Regions from separate parts of the Pseudoalteromonas lipolytica genome, predicted to be linked through region 1. Evidence: predicted binding sites of a transcription regulator. Region 1 holds the regulator's gene; each other region holds the start of a gene.
What was found. Region 1 encodes LexA, which represses DNA repair genes until DNA is damaged. Its sites were predicted from a motif close to TACTGTATNNNNATACAGTA; they were not measured.
Positions count from the first base shown of each region.

Region 2: a site for LexA is predicted at 2,833-2,852, ahead of D0907_RS20285 (LexA family protein). Genes of this name have one in related genera too.
Region 3: a site for LexA is predicted at 3,635-3,654, ahead of D0907_RS04955 (YebG family protein). Genes of this name have one in related genera too.
Region 4: a site for LexA is predicted at 2,340-2,359, ahead of uvrD (DNA helicase II). Genes of this name have one in related genera too.

Region 1 covers NZ_CP032090.1:3,469,242-3,474,862, reverse strand. The annotation lists gene D0907_RS15605 (VOC family protein) at 9-362, shown strand; gene D0907_RS15600 (hypothetical protein) at 337-1,062, opposite strand; gene D0907_RS15595 (hypothetical protein) at 1,210-1,590, shown strand; gene D0907_RS15590 (PaaI family thioesterase) at 1,594-2,031, opposite strand; gene lexA (transcriptional repressor LexA) at 2,205-2,822, shown strand; gene coxB (cytochrome c oxidase subunit II) at 3,366-4,508, shown strand; gene ctaD (cytochrome c oxidase subunit I) at 4,508-5,621, shown strand, end outside.
Region 2 covers NZ_CP032092.1:92,210-97,830, reverse strand. The annotation lists gene D0907_RS20295 (hypothetical protein) at 1-901, opposite strand, end outside; gene D0907_RS20290 (Y-family DNA polymerase) at 1,117-2,397, opposite strand; gene D0907_RS20285 (LexA family protein) at 2,400-2,822, opposite strand; gene D0907_RS20280 (hypothetical protein) at 3,016-3,318, shown strand; gene D0907_RS20275 (pentapeptide repeat-containing protein) at 3,912-5,258, opposite strand; gene D0907_RS20270 (class I SAM-dependent methyltransferase) at 5,411-5,621, shown strand, end outside.
Region 3 covers NZ_CP032090.1:1,089,674-1,095,294, forward strand. The annotation lists gene D0907_RS04945 (EAL and HDOD domain-containing protein) at 25-1,248, opposite strand; gene putP (sodium/proline symporter PutP) at 1,625-3,136, shown strand; gene D0907_RS04955 (YebG family protein) at 3,273-3,581, opposite strand; gene D0907_RS04960 (ComEA family DNA-binding protein) at 3,832-4,125, shown strand; gene D0907_RS04965 (DUF6170 family protein) at 4,151-4,453, opposite strand; gene dsbB (disulfide bond formation protein DsbB) at 4,453-4,971, opposite strand; gene D0907_RS04975 (chorismate mutase) at 5,116-5,621, opposite strand, start outside.
Region 4 covers NZ_CP032090.1:200,317-205,937, reverse strand. The annotation lists gene yrfG (GMP/IMP nucleotidase) at 1-12, shown strand, start outside; gene D0907_RS00950 (dUTP diphosphatase) at 25-645, opposite strand; gene D0907_RS00945 (peroxiredoxin-like family protein) at 770-1,396, shown strand; gene D0907_RS00940 (YacL family protein) at 1,440-1,808, opposite strand; gene D0907_RS00935 (hypothetical protein) at 1,940-2,164, opposite strand; gene uvrD (DNA helicase II) at 2,424-4,589, shown strand; gene D0907_RS00925 (tRNA(Met) cytidine acetyltransferase TmcA domain-containing protein) at 4,567-5,621, shown strand, end outside.

The DNA.
Region 1 (5,621 bases):
GTTGAACAATGCGGTTAGGTGCGTTTTCTGTGAGTTTAAATGTACAAGATATCCATGCTTCAAAGCTATTTTACGAGAAGTTGGGGTTTACTCAGTTTGCGGGTGAGATAGAGCATAATTGGTTGATTATGAAAAACGGTGAACATTTAATAGGTTTGTTTCAGGGGATGTTTGATAAAACCATGCTGACTTTTAACCCTGGCTGGGACCAAAGTGCGAGACCTTTAAGTGAGTTTAGTGCTTATGATGAACTAGAGGCGCACTTTAAACAACAGGGGCTGGCGGTACAAAAGGTCGGTGATGCCAGTTTTATTGTCACCGACCCTGATGGTAACCCTATTTTGATTGATCAGCACGTGTAATCGGTTTACGGCGTCTGATACGGACATTTTGTAGTAATAAAATAATGCCCGTAATACAAAATAATACGCTACTTGCGGCAAAGCTAATTAGTAATGGGTTGTTGAAATTTTCTCGTTCATCATAATCCATGATATGCAGCATCCAGAAAAAGTCAAAAATGCGCCACAAGGTGCTACGAACACTAATGACTTTACCGGAGTCGCCTTCTAAATAAACGGTTGTATTTAACCAATCGTTATAGCTCACTTGCCACACATTGGAGCGGTGACCGACTTCTCTCGCTCCTTTTTCTAGTAACTGCGCACCCGCGACATCCGCCTTGATGAGTAAGTGTGCATTTGCATTGGCAATAATTTCAGTTTTAGTTGGTGTGCTCATAGCACGACCTGATTGACCGTCAAAGTTAAACACGCCTTTATTAGTCGTCACTTCGATGATGGGAGTGGTTAAAAAATGACGGTATTGAATGCTATCAATTTGCTGAAATTGTTTGGTTATTTGGTCAAGAGAAGCGGGGTAATCATGCAAGGTAAATGGATTATCTAAGCTACGATTGGCTAAATGTTTACCATGTACTTTTTGAAGGGGTATTGAGCTCATTACTAAGCCCCCTAATAACCAAAAAAAGAGTTGTATGGCGAGTAAGTAACCCAGCCACTTATGCCCTTTACGGGCATATTTAAATACGCGCTTATTCATTGATTACCTCTTATTATTTTTTTATTGGGCAGCGGTATAGACAGAGCGACTCAACGCTCTTGCAGCATTTACTGTATTCTAAATTTGGTTTATGTACAAAACTGAGTTAAAGTTTCAGAGATATCAATAGAGGGTAAAAACGAGAGTATGTCGGAAATTCAATTTTTAAATGTAGATCTGGAACTTGAATCAAAACACGATATGAGTGCGCTGGTAGCTGATTTAAAGAAAAACGCCATGGTTTTACATTACGACCAAGATGAATACCGTCAATTAGCACGTATTGAAGCCGCGGCTGATATCAGCACACCAGATAAAGCTATCAACCAATTATGTGAACTTATAGAGTCGTGCTCACGCAATGCATTAAAGCAATGGTTGTCTTGCTCAAAGCGTACTTTCGATATTGGGTTTGAGTCGGGTGACTCACCTAAATGTTTTAATCAAGCCCTGCACGCAGACACCTTATTACGTATTTCAGCGATTGGCGCAGGGCTCGAAATTACTATTTATCCTGTTGAGCGTTAATCACTAACGCTTGACTACCGCTGCGGTCATTCGTGATACGCAGCATAGTTCACCTGCCGCATTCGTTATTTTAATTTCCCATACAGATGTTCGCTTACCTAAGTGCAGTGGCTTTGCCGTGGCTGTTAAGAGGCCTTTTCGAGAGGCTTTAATGTGATTGGCATTTATTTCTTGGCCAACAGCATAATATGCGGTGAAGTCGACCACAAAATTGGCTGCATAACTTGCTACAGTCTCTGCTAAAACAACATTAGCACCACCATGGACCATCCCCATAGGGTTATGATGCTCTGGAATAGCGGGCATAGTGGCCACTAAATAATCGTCGCCGATTTCGGTTATTTCAATGCCCATTGTTTTCATTAATGTGCCTTGCCCAGTAATACCCTGTTCGAGTTCTTTACATAATTCGAGGGTGAATGGTTGATACCAAATGCTCATTGTGTTTCCTTCGCAAACTAACTTCTTAAGTGAAATATCGGTATACAATATGGTATCTATCCCCACCGTTCAATGCTTGTTTTTTATCATGAGAGGAAGGGGAATTTAAATTTGCGATTTTCAGATAACTGTATATACTCACAGTTAAATGTACTGTATGGAAAACCAGTTGTATGCGCCCATTAACAAAACGCCAATCGCAAATTTTAGAACTTATTAAAGTATTTATTAAAGACACTGGTATGCCACCTACGCGTGCTGAAATAGCGCAAACATTGGGATTTAAAAGTGCCAATGCCGCTGAAGAGCATCTAAAAGCACTGGCAAAAAAAGGCATGATTAAAATGAAGCCTGGAGCAAGCCGAGGCATTCAATTAGTCGAAGAAGACGAGCCAGAACAGCTTGGCTTACCACTGATTGGGCGTGTTGCCGCGGGTGAACCTATTTTGGCGCAAGAGCATGTAGAAAGCCATTGTCAGGTTGACCCTGCATTGTTTAAACCCGCTGCAGACTTCTTATTGCGAGTTAACGGCATGAGTATGAAAGACATTGGTATCATGGATGGTGACTTACTGGCAGTACACAAAACGCAAGTTGCAGAAAATGGCCAAGTTGTTGTGGCACGTGTCGATGACGATGTGACTGTAAAACGTTTAGAAAAAGCAGGACGTAAAGTATTTTTGCATGCTGAAAATGAAGAGTTTGCCCCGATTGAAGTGGACTTAGAGCATGAGTCATTTAATATTGAAGGCTTAGCGGTTGGGGTTATTCGCAACGCTGATTGGATGTAGCTTTTTATATTACGCGTTAATCGTTACAAGCAGAGTAATTCCTTTATCTGCTTTGCTAAACTTTTTTGAAACAACGCACCAAATTGATTCAATTTGGTGCGTTGTTTGTTTTTGACCGTTTACCTAAGATTTGTTAACCCTTACTTTCTACATAAAGCCTTATACGGCGCAGTTTTCCTTTCTTTTTAAGTTTTTATACTTGCCTTAAGTATTAATTAACGCGCTGATTATAGTTGTTATTTTTGCACCAAAATAAACATTTATTACCACGAAAACTTGCTTATTGCTCATTTTTTAACTAATTGGTTAAGTACATTGTATTAACACCTATTTACGAAAAAGACACACAACAAATGTGTAAGGGGGTTAAACAATGAGTGTGTCGTTCACTGCGTCGTGATGATACACAGACCCAAGCTGTTTGCAGATGACACATCAACCATCGATTGGTTTGGGTATTTAAACAATAAAAAAAACGAATGGGCACCAGCTGTAACGCCTTTTCGCTTTGCGTCTTGCAATAGCATTAAAAGGAGCTGTCACATGGGTAAACTGCGTTACACCTTGTGGCTTATATTGGTAGCACTTCCGCAACTTGCTTTGGCAAATAGCCAATTCAATATGCGTAAAGGTGTCACTGATATAAGTAATAATGTTTATGAATTACATATGACGATATTTATTATTTGTTGTGTGATTGGCATCATCGTATTTGCGGTGATGTTTTGGGCTTTGATACATCATCGTAAGTCTAAAGGGGCAAAGCCTGCCCAATTCCATGAAAGCACGAAGGTTGAGATACTTTGGACTGCAATTCCATTTGTGATCTTAATCGCTATGGCGATCCCTGCCACCAAAACGCTTATTGCCATGGAAGATGCTTCAAAAGCAGATATTACAATCAAAGTAACAGGGTCGCAGTGGAAGTGGCACTATGAATACATGGGAGAAGATATTGCTTTCTATTCGATTTTAGCGACACCGAAAGATCAAATAGATAATCAAGCCGAAAAAACAGAGCACTACCTACTCGAAGTCGACAAACCTCTGGTGTTACCAATCAACAAAAAAGTACGTTTTTTAATGACCTCTGATGATGTAATACATTCTTGGTGGGTTCCTGATTTTGCCGTGAAAAAAGATGCCAATCCCGGCTTTATTAATGAAGCATGGACACGCATTAACGAGCCCGGTATGTACCGCGGCCAATGCGCAGAGTTATGTGGCAAAGACCATGGTTTTATGCCGGTGGTTGTTGAGGCATTGCCAGAAGATGAGTTTGCGACTTGGCTTGCAGACGCAAAACAAGCGAAAGAACAAGCCGCTGCTGCAGATGCCGCATTACTTGATCAAACTCTTTCGAAAGATGAATTAGTTGTTTTAGGCGAGCAAGTCTATATGGCCAGCTGCGCAGCCTGCCATCAGCCCACTGGCATGGGATTGCCGGGTGTATTTCCAGCCTTAAAAGGCAGCCCAATCGTGTTGGGCGATGTGAACGATCATATTGATATTGTTTTACATGGTAAGCCAGGTACAGCGATGCAAGCGTTTGATAAACAGCTTTCAATAAAACAACTTGCAGCAGTCATCACTTATAAACGCAATGCGTGGGGTAACAATACCGGTGATGTCATTCAACCGAGTCAGATTCAAGCAGCAATTGATGCAGCAGCGGAGGCGAACTAATGAGTAACGTTATTAATGAGCAAGCCACTGAGCATGCGCATCACGACCACCATCATCCAGCGAAAGGTTTCAAGCGTTGGTTATATACAACCAACCATAAAGACATCGGTAGTTTGTACCTGATCTTCTCGTTGACGATGTTTTTAATTGGCGGCGCCATGGCGATGGTGATCCGTGCTGAATTATTCCAACCAGGTTTACAATTGGTTGATCCTCACTTTTTTAACCAAATGACCACAGTACATGGGTTGATCATGGTATTTGGGGCTGTGATGCCCGCCTTTACAGGGCTTGCGAACTGGATGGTACCTATGATGATAGGTGCGCCAGATATGGCCTTACCACGAATGAACAACTGGAGCTTTTGGATTTTACCTTTTGCCTTCCTTATTTTATTGGCATCGCTGCTTATGCCCGGTGGTGGTCCCGCTTTTGGTTGGACGTTCTATGCACCGCTTTCAACGACTTACAGTAACGATAATACCGCGCTGTTTGTGTTTGCAGTGCATATTATGGGTATTAGCTCAATTATGGGCGCTATCAATGTCATTGTGACAATTGTAAACCTTAGAGCGCCGGGTATGACATGGATGAAACTGCCTCTATTTGTATGGACGTGGCTGATCACGGCTTTCTTACTGATTGCTGTTATGCCCGTGCTGGCAGGTGCCGTGACAATGGTATTGACCGATAAGTACTTTGCGACCAGTTTTTTTGATGCTGCTGGTGGCGGAGATCCGGTGATGTTCCAGCATATTTTCTGGTTCTTTGGTCACCCTGAAGTCTACATTATGATCTTACCGGCGTTCGGTATTATCTCAACGATTGTGCCGACCTTTTCGCGCAAAAAATTATTCGGCTATGCGTCCATGGTGTATGCAACCTCATCAATAGCACTCTTAAGCTTTATTGTTTGGGCACACCACATGTTTACGACAGGTATGCCGGTTGCTGGCGAATTGTTCTTTATGTACGCGACGATGCTGATTTCGGTGCCAACTGGGGTAAAAGTGTTTAACTGGGTGGCAACAATGTGGCGAGGCTCTATTAGCTTTGAAATACCCATGATGTTTGCAATCGCCTTTATTGTGTTATTTACGTTAGGTGGTTTTT
Region 2 (5,621 bases), on a different replicon from region 1:
ATTGCGCTGTTTCAAATACATGGAGATGGTTATCACCTTGTATTGATTTACAGTTAGGGCAAGTGTTTGCCCAGTATTTACCGCCGTATTGCTTGGAAAATCTTAGCTCAATTGTATAAGGGCGCGGAAATGGTGGTTCATCTTCGCAAAATGGCGTCCCTAACCACCAAAATACGGGGATTACTTCTGAACATCTATAGCAAGTTTCAATGTCGGCTATGAACGGCTTATCTGGGGATTTGCGAGCAGTTGTGTACAGCTCTCTAGGAATTGAGTACTTATCTGCAACAGCAACTATTTTAGAGCCTTTCTTGCTGGTATTGCTGCATGATTGGCAAAGCCTTGGTGATAACTTTGAGTTTAGAGGTCGCCAATTGTATGGATCTTTAAGAACGTCAGAGGCTTTTAGTTTGATCCAGCTTCTTAATGCCGAACCATTTGAAATGCTATATGGTCTCCAGTCTTGCTCTTGTTCAGATACAATTTCGATGCCCAAATAGATTGACTGTCCTTTATGGCTAAATTGCCCAATCACATCACATACTGAGTCATGGTAGTAATAATCAGTTTGAACCCCTTCAAATGAACAATATTTTATATCTCTTTGTATTTCTTTGAGGCATTGATAGCAATTTTGATGGATCTGTATTGTTGTCTCAGCCTTTTTGTTTTCTAAGATGACATCTTTAATTAGTTTTTTGGCTTTATTATAACTATCACTTAGGCTGATGCAGTTGTTAGTTTTTGGGTGGATGAGCATCTTATTTTGCATAGAAGACAAATCACACATAAGCTCTTCACCACAATATGGACAAGTATAGGTTCCGCCCACTTGAATCGATTGAGCTGCAATTAAATGGCCTGAGTTATTGATACCAAATGGGACCGGTATTTCGTGCATATTTGTACCTTAATTTAAGGAATTATTTAAGATAGTCTGCTATACATGATTTAATAACATTAAAAAACACTGTAGGTGCATCATGGAAATGCCCGATTTATCGCATAATTTTAAGCTATTCATGTTGGCTTTTAACATTACCATTCTTTCAATTGGGTTGGGTTATTTTATTTACTCTGGGGTTTATACCTTGGTAGGGTTCTTCTAAATAATCTTTATGCTTTCGCAATAGGTAAATCTGAAAGTTTTGTTGTATAACTCAAAGGTGCTAAATCATCTTTAGGCCGCCAAGACTGAGAGAACCCTTCACTTGCGAGCTTTATTGCACTACGTCCAAATTTTCTATTTATCTCATCAATGACCAACGTTTTTGAGCTAATATTCAGTGGTAAAGTCTCAGATAACAGTTCAAGTTGTTGCATATCATCGTGTAATGAAAGTTCTTCAAAAATAACGCCAGCTTTTTTGTATTTAAACCCCTTCTTATAAATAGCTTTTAATGCAAAGCTTGCATAAGACACCAGTGTTGATGTATCCGCGGTGGGGTAGGGTAGTTTAATTGATTGTGACTTATGATACTGCGGCTCTGCCTGTCTAAATGAATCTGTGTGGATGAATATTGTTATTGCCGATGTGTAAGATTTAAATCGACGAAGTTTAAACGCAGCCTTTGTTGCATGTGCTGTAACAGCTTCAGAAAGCTCCGTAAGCTCTATCACCGGTTTTCCCATACTCTGAGATACGCAAATTCTATCGCGAGAGTCGTTTACATCTTTCAATTCAACCGCAGATTTTCCTCGTAACTCTTCCACAGTACGGGCAAGAACAACTGTGAACGTCTTTTTGATCCAACTAATGTCGGCATTTTTAAGGTCATACCCCGTATAGATTCCAAATTTATTTAGCTTTTTAGTAGTTCTACTTCCAACCCCCCAAATATCCTCTACAGGAGTATGTTTGAGAGCCCAATCAATTTTGTATTGTGAATCTAATACAACCACACCATTGGTGTGTTCTTTCCACTCTTTCTTTTTGGCGCAGTGACTTCCAAGTTTCGCTAGTGTCATTGTCTGAGATATACCCAAGCCACAACTAATACCTAAGTTCCTCTTAAGTGTCCTCTGTATGGTGTGTGCGTAGTCTTTTATATCTTTTGTAAAGTTTATATCGATGCGCCCAAAGCATTCATCAACAGAGTATCGTATTGTATCGAATAGGAAGTACTCTAACTCGGTATGAAAACGGTTACTCAAATCACCAAACAGCGTGAAATTACTCCCCCACAAGTGACCACCATGCGCAGCCACCAGTTGTTTAACTTTAAATGCTGGCTCTCCCATTTTGATACCTAAATCTTTGATAGCTTGATTTCGAGCTACAACATTGCCCTGGTTAGAACTAAGAACGCCAAGAGGGGTTTTATCAAAGTCGTATTGGGGGTTAAAGAGTTGGCAAAACGAAACGTAAGCAGCATTGATGTCGCAAAGAACCCACATAATTAGAATATCTTGATTAAACCAGTGACAACGCCCCAGACTACATGAGTATCCCAGTCATTGTTTTCATCGATATCAATTTCAATTGGCTCGAAGTCGGGGTTTTTACTAATAAAAACGGCTTTGTTGTTTTTTAATTGTAGTTCTTTCACAACAAATTCGTTGTCTAATGTAGCTAATACGATTCGTCCAGTTTTAATTGTTACTGACCTATCTACAACTATTATCGAGCCGTCAGTAATGTCAGGGGACATGCTGTTGCCTGACACCCTGAATAGGAATGTACTACTAGGGCGCTTAATTAGGAGCTCATCTAAACTGATTGAGTCGGATAGGTGATCTTCGCATGGATTGGGGAAACCTGCAGCAACTGAAAAGTCTGCAATAGGTAGTTCTGTGCTTGAAGGGGTAAGTTTGCTAAGCATAATTACAAATTACTGTATAAATAAACAGTAATTTTAGATGTGAATATTCCACATTACAACCAAGAAGTTTCTTTTCGGCTCGCGGTCTATGTGATTTCATCAATTATTAGTTAAATTTAAATCTTTTTCCCAGAATCGGGCGCGATTTAACGCATATGATAGCTTTGGCAAAAATATATGAGCTGGAGTAACTATGGATTTATGTTCAATTTCTTCGGAAGACGGTGATAAAGCCGTTTTCTTCAATGGGGTTTTGATTGCATACTATAATGCAGCAACTGATGAGCCAAACGTGTTATCTTTTGTTGAAAGTGTTGCTGATAATTTGAGTAGCGCTTCTGGTGCCAATATTAAAAAGGCGAAAATAGACAAAGCTCCTGACTTTGTTCATTGGGAGCAGAGCAAACAAGTAGAGAATATACTTTGGCCTAATAAAACAGCTAAACCTCCTATTTCTGATCTTTTCTCTCCAATCGAGCTGAGTTCTCAACCATAAATATTCATAACTGTTTATCGCTTGACCGCTAAATTTTGCCTTCGCAGGTGCGGTCAAGCCCCCCTTTTATCTAAAAGATAGAGAGTGCTTAATCTCGCGTAAAGCGGGTATGTTTTACTTCTGAATAATATATGTTATAATGTAACAATATAGTGAATAAAATATGGAGGATATACAAAGTAACTGCTGAGCTACAGTTCAATCTAGTTCGTTCTCAACTGCCCACATTAGAAAGCGTCAAAGTTTACTTCTAAATACTTTACTTTTTAACATTTCAGGGGCGTCAATAATAAACCTGCTCGCACTCATCCTTACTAGGTCAACTGGCCTCGGTGGGTTTTTGTGTGTGCAAAAAATAACAAAGAGGAAAACAATAATGTTAAAAAATAAAACATCTCAATTCTGGATCAATTTATTCGTGGCTATATTTTGGCCCTTAATAACACCTTACTTGCATCCGCATCTAGCTACCTTACCTGAAGTGCTAGGGGCTATATTAGTCGTTAGCTTTGATATTTGTATTGGATACCTTTCCTTTTGGATAGAAGTGCTAGAATTCCTTCGCCAATTAATCATCTAACACTTTAACCAACTTAAATTCTGAAGCGATTTCTTAAGCCAAGCCCAATTAAGAATATAAAAACAAATGAAGCGCTGGCATGAGCATAGCTCCAGAGGTAATAATTCCTAGGTATATCAGTTTTAAATAACTGTCCCATCCCAAATTGTCTAGCATCTTTGGAAACGGAAATAAAAGGTGTCATTGTGGCTATTGAAGTCGTAGCCGCGGGTGAAAGTGCTTCTCTCATCTCTAGTTCAGATTTACCAGCTAGGTATGAACTAAACAGCATGAATGATAAGAACAACCACAGCAAAGGTCGCATAATGCTTTGGCCATAATTACTTGTTGCTGAGTAGAGTAAATCCAATATTGATTGCGCTGTATTTAGCTTTGTCCATCTTTTCGCTCTCATTTCATCAGCGTGGAACATTAAAGCTTTATCGTGGTTCTTGTTTTGCTCAGCGAGCTCTTTAAGCCTGCAGAGCTTTTCAGCGTCAAGTTTATCAACAACTTTAAGAATAGGGGTGAATGGAATTGCCTTTTCTCTTATTAGATTGCACTTTAGATCACTCAGTTCAGTGTGGTGGTTTAGTTTTGTGCCTCTTAAATCAGGTATACAGTTAAAGTTACCATCAATGATAAAGTCTTTGTCGAACGTACTTCCTTTGAATGAAAGCTTTTGTATTTGGTCTGTTATTGCACCTTCGAAACTAAATGTAGATGTTGACTTAATTTCCTTAAAATCAACAAAAATACAGTCAAATGTTGCCGCCAAAAAGTGTGTGCCGCCTTTAAATTCAGCATGAGAAAAGTTTGTTGTTATATTGAATGCTGCCTCAGTGAAATAAGCCATGCATTCAAATGTGGCTGAGTTAAAATGAGTGTTTGAAGCGAAGTGTGTAGCAGCAAAAGCAACAGTGCGGCTAAATATAGCATTTGAGAAATTGGCATATGAGTTAAAAATGGTATTGGTAAAACTTGCTTCACCACCAAATTTAGCCCCAGTAAATTTGGCTTCACCTTCGAATCTTGCGTCATCAAAGTGGGTCGGTGAGGGGAAGTTTGCTCCTGTGAAATCTGCACCGCCATTAAAAATATAGCCTTCAAAAGATATAGTTTTTAAATATCGATGATGTTTACCGTAAATAGCGAGATCTTCATCTGGTGCAACACTTGCCAGTGAGTCTGGGGTGAAATTTACATGATTGAAGTCAACGTAAGTATCCGGGTGGTTCTTCATCCATAAGTTCCACTCATCCTTACCTTTTAACCAGAGCTCTACACTCTTCTCCCGGCTAAGAGTAAATTTAAGCTTCGAAGATGATTTTTCTGTTATTGGTTGGTGTAGTCCATCATTTTTAAAGGCATCTGACTTCATTTAAGGCCGTCCTTAGTTCACCTGCAACATTATTTAAATTCATTGTGTAAGCATTACATTAAGCAGTCAAGGTTGTTAAGTTTTTGATTCAAGCACGTTTTTATTTCCCTATTAATCTGTTTAGCAATTCAATTAATAAAGAGGTTTTAAGAATGGGTCATCATACTGGGCAGTTAATTCAAACTATCAAGCAATTCAACCAAGATTTTGAGTGGTACCCAACCACAGATGAGCAGCTGGATTTGATTAAGTCGGACTTTAAAGCAATAAAGGGAATAGGTGAGCGTCCGAGTTTATTAGATGTAGGTGCAGGAAACGGCAAGGCGTTAAAGTTTTTAACGGAAGGAAAACGTTATGCGATTG
Region 3 (5,621 bases), 1.3 Mb from region 1:
TTATGGAGATGAAGCGGGGTGGTATTAGTCGCCAAACACAGCCATTTGTTCATTCGCCCAGTTAACAGCGTCATGGTATGCATCGGGAACTTCTTCAGGCTTCAGACCAAGTGCTTGCTGTATTTCATTGGCATTTTGCCAATTAGCTTGCTCATATTGTTTTACCAAGCGTAAATAACTGGCTAAAAGGCCTTCGTCTTTAAGAAGCGCAACTTTAATGTCGTTTGCCAACGGCAACTTATTCATTACGCTAGACATCTCTTCATCTAAAATAGCGTCCATTAAGGACATCATACCGGTTAAAAATGCCATTCCTGTATCACGGAATTTTCCGTGACTGATTGCCAATAACTCTGCAAATCGAGCACGAGTGAGTGATAATCGAATAAGCTCTGCAGGCTTATCAGCAGCCACTTGTGCAGCAAAAAGTAGCGATAAGAAGCGTTTAATTTCTTCACTTCCCAATACAATAAGTGCTTGTTTAATAGTGCTTATTTCTGCACGGCGTTTAAACGCGGCTGAATTTGAGTAACGTAATAATTTATAAGATAAATTAACATCACGCTCAAAGACTTCAGTGATTTTCTTAAGGTTTAGATCAACACTCGATGTTTCGTATAAAAGCTCAGCAAGTGCCATCTCTGACGGAGGCAGCGTTTTACTTTGTACCATTTCAGGTTTTGAAAAAAAGAAACCTTGGAAATAACTAAACCCTAGGTCGAGAGCAAGTTGATACTTTTCGTGGGTTTCTACTTTCTCAGCAAGTAATTTTATATGAGGGAAAGGCTTTATTGCCTCAATTACCTCTTTAATTGACTCGGCCTCGGAGCTTAAAAAGTCGATTTTAATAATATCGATAAACGGATAAAAATGACGCCAAACAGGTTGATGAATATAGTCATCAAGGGCAAGTGTATAGCCTTTTTCTTTTAAATCTTTGACTAAAGCAAGCAGGCGTTTTCCCGGTTGAATTGTTTCAAGGATTTCGACAACAACGTGGTCTTTACCTAATAACAGCGGATAGCCTTTTTGTAAGGTGTCTAAAGTAAAGTTAATAAAAGCGGGTTTATTGTCGGTTAAATCTTCTAAGCCGAAATTAAACTGGCTCCCTTCAATAAGCCGTGAAGTTGCTTCATCGCCATCGATGTCTGGAAACACATTATCTACACCATCCCGAAAGAGGAGCTCGTAGCCTATGAGTTTCTTTTCCTTATCTAAAATCGGTTGGCGCGCAGCGTAAAAATACATAATTGAAGCAAGTCCACATCTGTTAATTCATTTCCTTCCCGCAATATATTGCATTGAGCTTAAAATAGCATTAGTTAAATAAATTTTATGCGGGAAACGTAATTTTATTCTCTTGTTCAAGACCTTAAGACTAAGATAAATTGTGCTTAAATTCTATAACTTGAATTAAATATCAGAAAAATTGTTAGCAAACCGTTGTTATTGTAAATTATACAGCTCATCGGCTTAATTGGAGTTGTGGGGCACAAGCATGATATAGTCGTGTGTGATACCGGCTTTTATCCCAATAATGTCTTAAAACTAAGTAACTTGCGAGTCATTATTTGGATTAGAAGCCTACATTGATTAATTTTTGGAGGCTGATTTGGAAACAGGAATGATAATTTCGTTAGCATTGTACTTCATTGTTATGTTGGGAATAGGGCTTTATGCCTATAAGCAATCAACTGACGATGTATCGGGTTATATGCTAGGTGGGCGTAATTTATCACCCAGTGTAGCTGCGTTATCGGCAGGTGCGTCTGACATGAGTGGTTGGCTGTTAATGGGCCTGCCAGGTGCAATGTATTTATTTGGTTTAAGTAAAGTTTGGATTGCAATAGGACTCGTATTAGGTGCTTGGGCAAACTATTTCCTCGTAGCGCCGCGATTACGTGTGTATACCGAAAAGGCGAATGACTCGATTACTATCCCAGACTACTTCGCTAATCGATTCGATGATAATAAGAATATTCTTCGCGTTATTTCTGCCATTGTGATCATTGTCTTCTTTACTCTTTATACCTCATCAGGTGTTGTTGCCGGTGGTAAATTATTCGAAAACTCATTTAATATGAGCTACGAAATGGGGCTCTATATCACCACGGGTGTTGTGGTTGTGTATACCTTGTTTGGTGGATTTCTTGCAGTAAGTTTAACAGACTTTGTGCAAGGCTGTATTATGTTTATCTCGTTATTAGCTGTGCCAATTGCGACTTTTACAATGCTTGATCAGCCTTTCATGGACACCTTGGCTAATGCTCGCTATGACCTATTATTAAGCTCACCCAAAGAAACAGAAATTCATGCACTTAACATGATGGATTGGTTTGCAGGTGGCTCGACAATTGCGATTATTTCGGCAATGGCTTGGGGCTTAGGTTATTTTGGTCAGCCACATATTATTGTCCGCTTTATGTCAGTGCGCTCTGTCAAAGATATGCCTACCATGCGTCGTATTGGTATGTCTTGGATGACATTGTCTGCAATTGGTGCTGTATTTACTGGTTTATTCGGTGCGGCTTATATGCTTGAAAACCAAATGCCAATCGACGATAAAGAAACAATTTTCTTAGTTTTATCTGAACTCATTTTCCACCCACTGATCGCAGGTTTTCTCCTAGCCGCAATTTTAGCAGCGATCATGAGTACTATTTCTTCGCAGTTATTAGTGTGTTCGAGCTCTTTGACTGAGGATTTTTATAAAATTTACCTGAATCGCGACGCGTCTCAAAAAGAGTTGGTATTAATTGGTCGTGTTAGTGTGATGTTGGTTGCCGTTTTTGCTATCTACTTAGCTTATGACCGTGATAACTCTATATTAGATTTAGTGAGCAATGCATGGGCAGGGTTTGGTGCTGCATTTGGACCGTTAGTGTTGCTTAGCCTTTATTGGAGACGAATGAACCTACAAGGGGCAATAGCGGGAATGGTTGTGGGCGCTGCGACAGTGCTGTTTTGGATTTATGCACCGATTACGATTGATGGTGAAAAGTTAAGTGCCATTATTTATGAAATTGTACCGGGCTTTATCTTATCAAGTATTGCCATTGTGGTCGTTAGCTTGAACACATCAGAGCCAAAACAAGAAATTACACAATTATTTGATGAAGTTGAATCGTCACTTTAGGACGCTAAGTGTCATTCTTTAGAATGTAATTAAAAAGGGCAACATAAGTTGCCCTTTTTTGTGTTAATTTTTTAACTCTACTTTAAGAGTGACCGGTTACTTTGATGAATAATATCCGCTGCTAAAGTAAGGGATATTAACTGGCTGCTTTTTCTTTTATATCAGCGACTTTATCTGTGTCTGCTGATTTGGCTTTTTTCGGTTTGCTAGGCAGTTCTTTAGCGCCTTTTAGGACAGCCATAAATTGGTCTTTTTCTTTTGCTATTTCAAGGGCTAGAGATTCAATTTGTTGCTCACTTAATGGTACATCTACCTTCTCAAGCATGAGCTCTAACGACTCAGCGATGTCGAGCATTTTATCGTACGCATCAGCTTCTTTTTTGGTAGTAAACGTCATGCGCTCGACTCCGTTTCTTTCTACAACATATTTAACAACAACAGCCATGATTTCTCCTGCATTCAAGCGTGGCATTTGCAGCGTGTAATCGCTACTTTGATTACTGTTTTTATATACAGTAATCGTTTGGGGCCGAATTTGCAAGCTGCGTGTGTGTATTTTTTATGACATTAATTTGACAAAAAGGCATAAATTGACTTTATTTAGTTTGTCACCAAATTAGTGACGAATGTAATGGAATTAGTGTTCGGTGACGAGACTATTTAACAGTCCACGTAAGGACATCATGGAGGAAACAATGAAGTTATTATCAAGTTTACTATTTGCAGCAAGTCTTGCATTACTGCCGGCGACTCAGGCACTCGCTGAAAAACCAGCTGAGTCAGTGCAAACAAAAATTCAAAAAGTGAGTATCAATAAAGCCACTGTAGAGCAACTTTCTCAGTTACCTGGCATTGGTAAATCGAAGGCTCAAGCCATTGTTGAGCATCGTAAGAATCAAGGCCCATTTAAATCAGTTAAGCAACTGAAAGAGGTTAAGGGGATTGGTGATAAATTATTCGCTAAAATAGAAGGAAAAATTTCGCTTTAACTAAATAGTAATTTAAACAGGGCGTCTATTCGCCCTGTTTAAACTCTTGTATCGCTTTTCGCAGGTGAGGTTGAGCGAACATATTTTCAACCGGCGTTGTGATTAATGGGTAGCTTAATCCCGCTAATAATAACCAAGGTAAAAGCATCCAACCTTCAAAGTAGGCAAGGCCTAGAAACAAGGGCGCTAAAAATGCCAGTTTGCACACAGATAAAACGATTTTATGCATTGGGCTTAAGTGGCTCAGTGCAATTGCTATTATCTGCTGACGCTGCCTTACTTTAAAGGTCTTTAATTCAGGAATTTGACTGCTAAAAAAGTAAATCATTACAGTGACTTTTTGACTAGTAAGCGGCTTGCTAAAACCCCGACAAAAACAATTGAATATGCGGCAAAGATGACTTCCATCCATGCGGGCATACTCATTGACGCAAATTGCCAATCAATGTTGCCACAGTCTCCTGTTGCTGCGAAAAAGTGCGGGATCCATTCATGTAGGGGCATGAAACTAGGAAAATTTGGCTCAAACGCACAGCTAAATGCAAATGGATCTGTGTTGTTTTGCATAGCAATGTGCTCTTTTGCGATAAAGTAGCCCCAAATGGCAGAGACTCCCCACGTTGCAAAGGCGATTAATCGGTAGGTTACAGCGTGTGGGTTTATTGCTCCAATGATACCCGCGGCTAAGAGACCAAGCATCGCTGTGCGTTGGTATATGCACATAATACAGGGTTCTAGACCCATATTATATTGAAAAAACAGGGCTGTTATTTCAAATGCGAGTGCCGTTAAGGCTAATAATACCCAAGGGGTTCTTTTGTTTGCTAACTCAGCTAACCAACTCATGAAAAATCTCATTTCTAATTGTTTTCAAGATTATGCTTAGGGACTGCGCAGGGTGCAAGTGCCTGCGATGAATATTCGTAAAAACAACGCAGATAAATAGTAAAGGAGCCAACGGCTCCTTTACTTAATGTGTATGAATGAAGGTTAAACACTCACAGCTTGTAGAGATTCACTTTGATAACAACCCAGTACGCGTGTGTATTGGGTATGCTCTTTTAGCTCTTCTAGCGCTTGTTTTACATGTGCATCATCTAGGTTTGCTTCTAAATCAACGTAAAACACTTCTTCCCATGGATTTCCTGGCACTGGTCGAGACTCTAGTTTTACAAGGTTAATTTGATGGTGTTTAAATATCATTAAGGCATCTGCAAGCGAACCTGCTTGCTGTTTAGTTGCCATAATCAAACTTGTTTTAGTGGGGATTTGTTTAGAGACTTGCAATGGTTTACGTGCAACAACAATAAAGCGGCTGTGGTTTTCACTTTGGTTTGCAAGTCCAGACTTAACAACCTCGAGGCCAACATTTTTACCCGCTTGAGCAGAGCCAATGGCCGCACTATTCGGGTTCTCAACTGCGGATTGTAGCGCGTGAAATGTCGAATCACAGGTTTCATGTTGGATATCACCGAGCCCTTGCACAAAACGACTGC
Region 4 (5,621 bases), 380 kb from region 1:
CCCCTAAAATGAGCATAAATAGGTTTATTTAGGGTAACGCTGCTCTAAGCCTTGATAGACAAGCTTTGCAAAATCAGCATGCTCCGTATCGAGGCTTTTAACGACTTCAACTAAATGCTCGTTATCTTCTTGACCGTTCCACACCTTTATATAACTGCCATCTTTGTAACCATGATCTTGGCGGAAGAAATTAAGTGTATTTTTGCCAACATAGCCACGATATAAATCGTCGATATCCATGCCAATTTGCGCCATACATCCAGCGAATGCGGCAGCATTAAAACGCTTTTCAGCAACGGCGGTTGCAGCCAATAACTCAAGCGTTTGTTTAAAATCGTCAGCTTGCTCAGGCGCACTTAGTTCAGCTTCAAGTTGAGCGGCAAGTTGCTCGTAACTTGTTTCCCCGTCGATACGCAGTGATAAACCAAAATGGAAAATGTCGACCAGCTCCAAAATAACTTGCTCAGTATCTGGGGTTTGTTTTTTCCACCATTTCCAACCATAGTGGTCGAGCATTTCAGCACACTCAACCCAAATAGCACGATACCATTCAAAACCTTGGCTAAACCATTGCTCATGCACTTTTGTATTCATGGCATTTTGCATCTCAAGCATGACAACGATTTTTTGTAAATTAGCAGACATTTTTAATCCCAACTTGCATTTTTATTTAGCTATATACTACAGATAAATTCAGCATTGATGAAATTAAAAAACAGCTAAGCAGGTCTTCATAAGCAGTTGAAAAAAATAATTGAGGAATACCATGCTGAGAACCCTTCTTGTTAGTGCATTACTTGTGCTATCTAGCCAAACACTTGCAGCCACAGCTCATAATATTGCTGACTCGGCAGAGCACGTCAGTCCACTATTGCCTGGATTAACAATTCCAGATGTTGATTTAAAAGACCAAAACGGCACAACCGTTTCTTTAAAAAAACGTTTTAAAGAAAAAACTACCGTATTAATCGTTTACCGAGGTGGATGGTGTCCCTATTGTTCCAAGCAATTAGCCAACGTACAAAAAATTGAGGATCAATTAGCAGACTTGGGGGCACAAATTATTGCAATATCTCCGGATAGTCCAGAAAAGCTAGCCGAGACTAAAATAACCTCTGCGAACTATCAACTACTCTCTGATGATAGTTTGGCATTGAGCCAAACGTTGGGATTGGCATTTTATCTCGATGACAAGACCGCAAAAATTTATCGCAACAAGTTAGGGGTTAACTTTGTATCACTCGATGGCAAAGCACAGGTTGCGTTACCCGTTCCTGCTGTTTTTGTAGTAGATAAGCAAGGGCTTATCCACTTTCAGTATGCGAACCCTAATTATAAAGTTCGTTTAACAGAAGACGTATTGTTAGCCGCAGTTAAATCAGTGAGCGAACAATAAACACACTATCGAGTGATTAATTAAGTAGGGCTTTAAGCCCTGCTTAACGACCTTGCGCAAACGCGTGCCAAGACTCAATTAAATCAACAAAATCCTCAAAACCGCAGCCACTGCTTAAGCCATCTTCTTCAAGCATTAAATCATCATCCTGATACGCCATGAGATCTTCATTATCTTGATGAAGAGCATGAGCTTCAAACAACGCTTCGTCCTTACTCAAAATCAAATCTATTTCTTGGCCTTGCAGTGTTAAGGGCTCATGGCTATTTTTAACGGCGGAAATTAGCGCCTGGACCATCGCTATTTTTTCTTTGCCTATTTCTTCATTCAACCAACGACCGATAACCGCATGTTCAGTCGAAATTTTAATACGTAAACCGCTCATTGGATCGCGGATAAATTGATATTCCATCGTAAATACTCACAACTCTTGATGCAGTAATTATATCGGTTGCGGCATGCAGTAGCGAGTTCAGAAGGCCAAAAACAACACTAGCGCCCAATGGCGCTAGTGTTAATGCTGTTTAGATATATAAAAAATTGCTAGAGTCGCGACTTGAAACGCGCGGCATCAATGATTGCCCATAGGTATACAATCGGAAGTAATATGAAACCAACGGCGACATAAATTAATACCCCACTTATGATCCACGCTAAGAAAAATGCGATCGCCGCCATCAAACGACCTTGCACCAGTTGCCCTAAACCGGGAAAAAAGATATTACATATTGCTGCGATTACATTACCGCCAGAACCTTGCTCTGCCATACTAACCTCTGTAGTTTTTGATGATTATACTTTTTATAAACACACTTCATGCCAACTTATTATATTTTATAAATCAACACGTTAAATTTTCACACTGTTTTTATTTTAGTTCTTTTTGCCACAAATAGGTCAAATTCACAATTTTTATTATGCAATTTTAATAACTTGCCAAAATAGCTGTTTATAAAAACAGTATTTTATTTAGCCTTGCATAAACACCTGTTATACTCCTCTCATTATAGATTGAAAAGGCGTAACGATGGACGTTTCTGAATTACTCGATGGCTTAAATGACAAACAACGGGATGCAGTCGCAGCCCCATTGCAAAATATGCTAGTACTTGCTGGTGCAGGTTCTGGTAAAACTCGAGTACTTGTTCATCGTATCGCATGGCTAATGCAAGTTGAGCAAGCCTCTGCCTACAGTATTTTTGCGGTCACCTTTACCAATAAAGCTGCAAAAGAGATGCGCTCTCGCGTAGAAGAAACCTTAAAAGCGCCTGTTGGTGGCATGTGGATTGGCACTTTCCACGGGTTGTCTCACCGTATTTTGCGTGCACATCATCGTGAAGCAAAATTACCTGAAAGCTTTCAAATCTTAGATTCAGACGATCAGCAGCGAATGATCAAACGCTTACTTAAAGCAATGAATATCGATGATAAAAAGTGGCCAGCGAAACAGTTTAGCTGGTACATCAGTGCTAAAAAAGACGAAGGTCTGCGCCCTAAAGATATTCAGGCTTACGATATCAATGAGCAAATGATGCTGAAAGTTTATGCAGCATATCAAGAAGCATGTGATCGTGCTGGTTTGGTCGACTTTGCAGAAATTTTATTACGCTGCTACGAAGTACTTAACAATCACCCTACGCTACTGCGTCATTATCAGCAGCGTTTTGCTCATATGTTGGTAGACGAGTTCCAAGATACCAATACGATTCAATATGCTTGGTTAAAGCTGCTAGCAGGAAACACCAACAGCATTATGATAGTAGGTGATGATGACCAAAGTATCTATGGTTGGCGCGGTGCACGTATTGAGAATATTAAACGCTTTTTAACCGACTTCGAAGCCGAAACCATTCGTCTTGAACAGAACTACCGCTCAACAGCCACAATATTAAAAGCCTCCAATGCGCTAATTAAAAATAATGCTGAACGCATGGGTAAAAGCCTCTGGACCGATGGTAACGAAGGTGAACCAATTTCGGTGTATGCCGCTTTTAACGAATTAGATGAAGCCCGTTTCGTAAGCAGTAAACTGCGTAGCTGGTTAAATGCTGGTAATGCCTTGCAAGATGCCGCGATTCTATACCGTAACAATGCGCAATCTCGTGTACTCGAGGAAGCCATGTTACAAGAAGGGCTTAAATACCGCATTTATGGCGGCATGCGCTTCTTCGAGCGTCAAGAGATTAAAGACGCCCTTTCGTACCTGCGCTTAGTGGGTAATCGCCAAGATGATGCCGCCTTTGAGCGCGTTATTAACACCCCTGCTCGTGGCATTGGAGATAAAACCCTCAGCCACATTCGTGACTGTGCGCGGAACGAGTCTCTTCCTCTGTGGTATGCTGCAAAAGCCATTATTGAACAGCAGCATCTATCTGGGCGTGCAGCCAGTGCAGTAACAAAATTTTTAGAGCTGGTTGAGCACATTGAAGACAAAATCAGTGATCTTACCTTAGAAGAGCAAGCTAAATACGCGATTCAAACTTCAGGGTTGATGGCCATGTACCAAGCTGAAAAAGGTGAAAAAGGCCGCGCTCGCGTAGAAAACTTAGAAGAGCTCATTAGTGCCTGTGGCCAATATGAGCTACCTGAAGACGAAGAATTCAGCTCACCACTGCAAGGCTTTCTTGCGTACACTTCTCTCGAATCAGGCGAAGGTCAAGCCGATGAGCACGAAGATGCCGTGCAAATGATGACACTTCATTCAGCAAAAGGCCTTGAGTTCCCGCTTGTTTTTATGGTGGGTGTTGAAGAAGGCATGTTTCCTTCACAGCAAAGTAATGAGGAGTCTGGTCGCTTAGAAGAAGAGCGCCGTTTGTGTTATGTAGGCATGACCCGAGCGATGGAAAAGCTGTACATTAGTCACGCTGAAACTCGCCGTTTATATGGCCAAGAAAAATACCACAGCCCCTCTCGATTCTTGCGCGAAATGCCAGAAGACTGTGTTGAGGAAATTCGTATCAAAACACAAGTTTCAAGGCCCCCAGCCGCAGGCCGTTTTAGCTCATCAGTCACACATGCCGCATTTGAAGACAGTGGCTTTAATTTAGGGCAACGCGTTTTACATGCAAAATTTGGTGTAGGAACGGTACTAAATTATGAAGGCAGTGGTGCACAGTCACGTATTCAAGTGAACTTTGATGATTTAGGCAGTAAGTGGCTTGTTACTCAGTATGCAAGACTTCAAGCCTTATAACGACTACCTAAGCATGCTCATCACTGAGCTGACGATTGCCAAGCATCGTCAGCTTATTGTGGTGCAAGGTGATGCAACCTGGTGTTATGCATTTGCCAATCAACTGTCACTGCCAAACACGTATGTGTTTAGCAGTTGCCATCAATTAAAAAATAGCGCCTTCCCAAAGCATGTTCATCAAATTCTTGGACAAGAGTTTCAACACGCGATTTTTGATGGTTTTAGTGGACTGTATGCAGATAAGTTAGCCGCGCTTGCCGGTACAGTTAAAGCCGGTGGTGTGTTTATTTTATTACTCCCGAATGACCCAACATGGGTCGATCCTGCGCTTGAAAACGTCACATCGTTTGGACAAACAATAACGCATAGTTTCTTTAATGAACGCCTAACTACATTATTAGAGTCGCAAACACACATTTTTAAGCAGCACATCACGCCAACGACATATCAAACAATACACCCACATCACGCATTAATTGACTTTTCTCAACAACAGGCGTGTATTGAGCAAATAATTAAAACAGCACAGGGTCGCGCACATCGTCCTCTCGTAATTAGTGCTGATAGAGGGCGAGGAAAATCAGCCGCATTAGGCCTTGCAGCTGCTGCATTAAAGGATAAAAAAATACTGCTGTGTGCGACTCAAGTTAAAGCGGTGCAAACCACATTTAAACACTTAGCTGAACAACTTAATGTCCCTTTGCAAGCCAATTGCAAGCAACTTGCAAACCTAAGTTATAGTGCTCCTGATAACCTCCTTAATGAAAAACCTCAATGCGATCTGCTATTTATAGATGAAGCTGCAGCTATCCCTGTTCCTATGCTAATGCAAATTTTACACTCGTACCCACGTATTGTGTTTGCTAGCACCATGGTCGGTTATGAAGGCAATGGCCGCGGTTATACACTGCGCTTTTTACATTATTTGCGCAGCCAGTTTAAGTCATTAAAGACAATAAACTTAGACGCACCGATCCGCTTTGCAAAGCATGATCCGCTTGAGTACGCCATACGCGATTTATTACTGCTTGA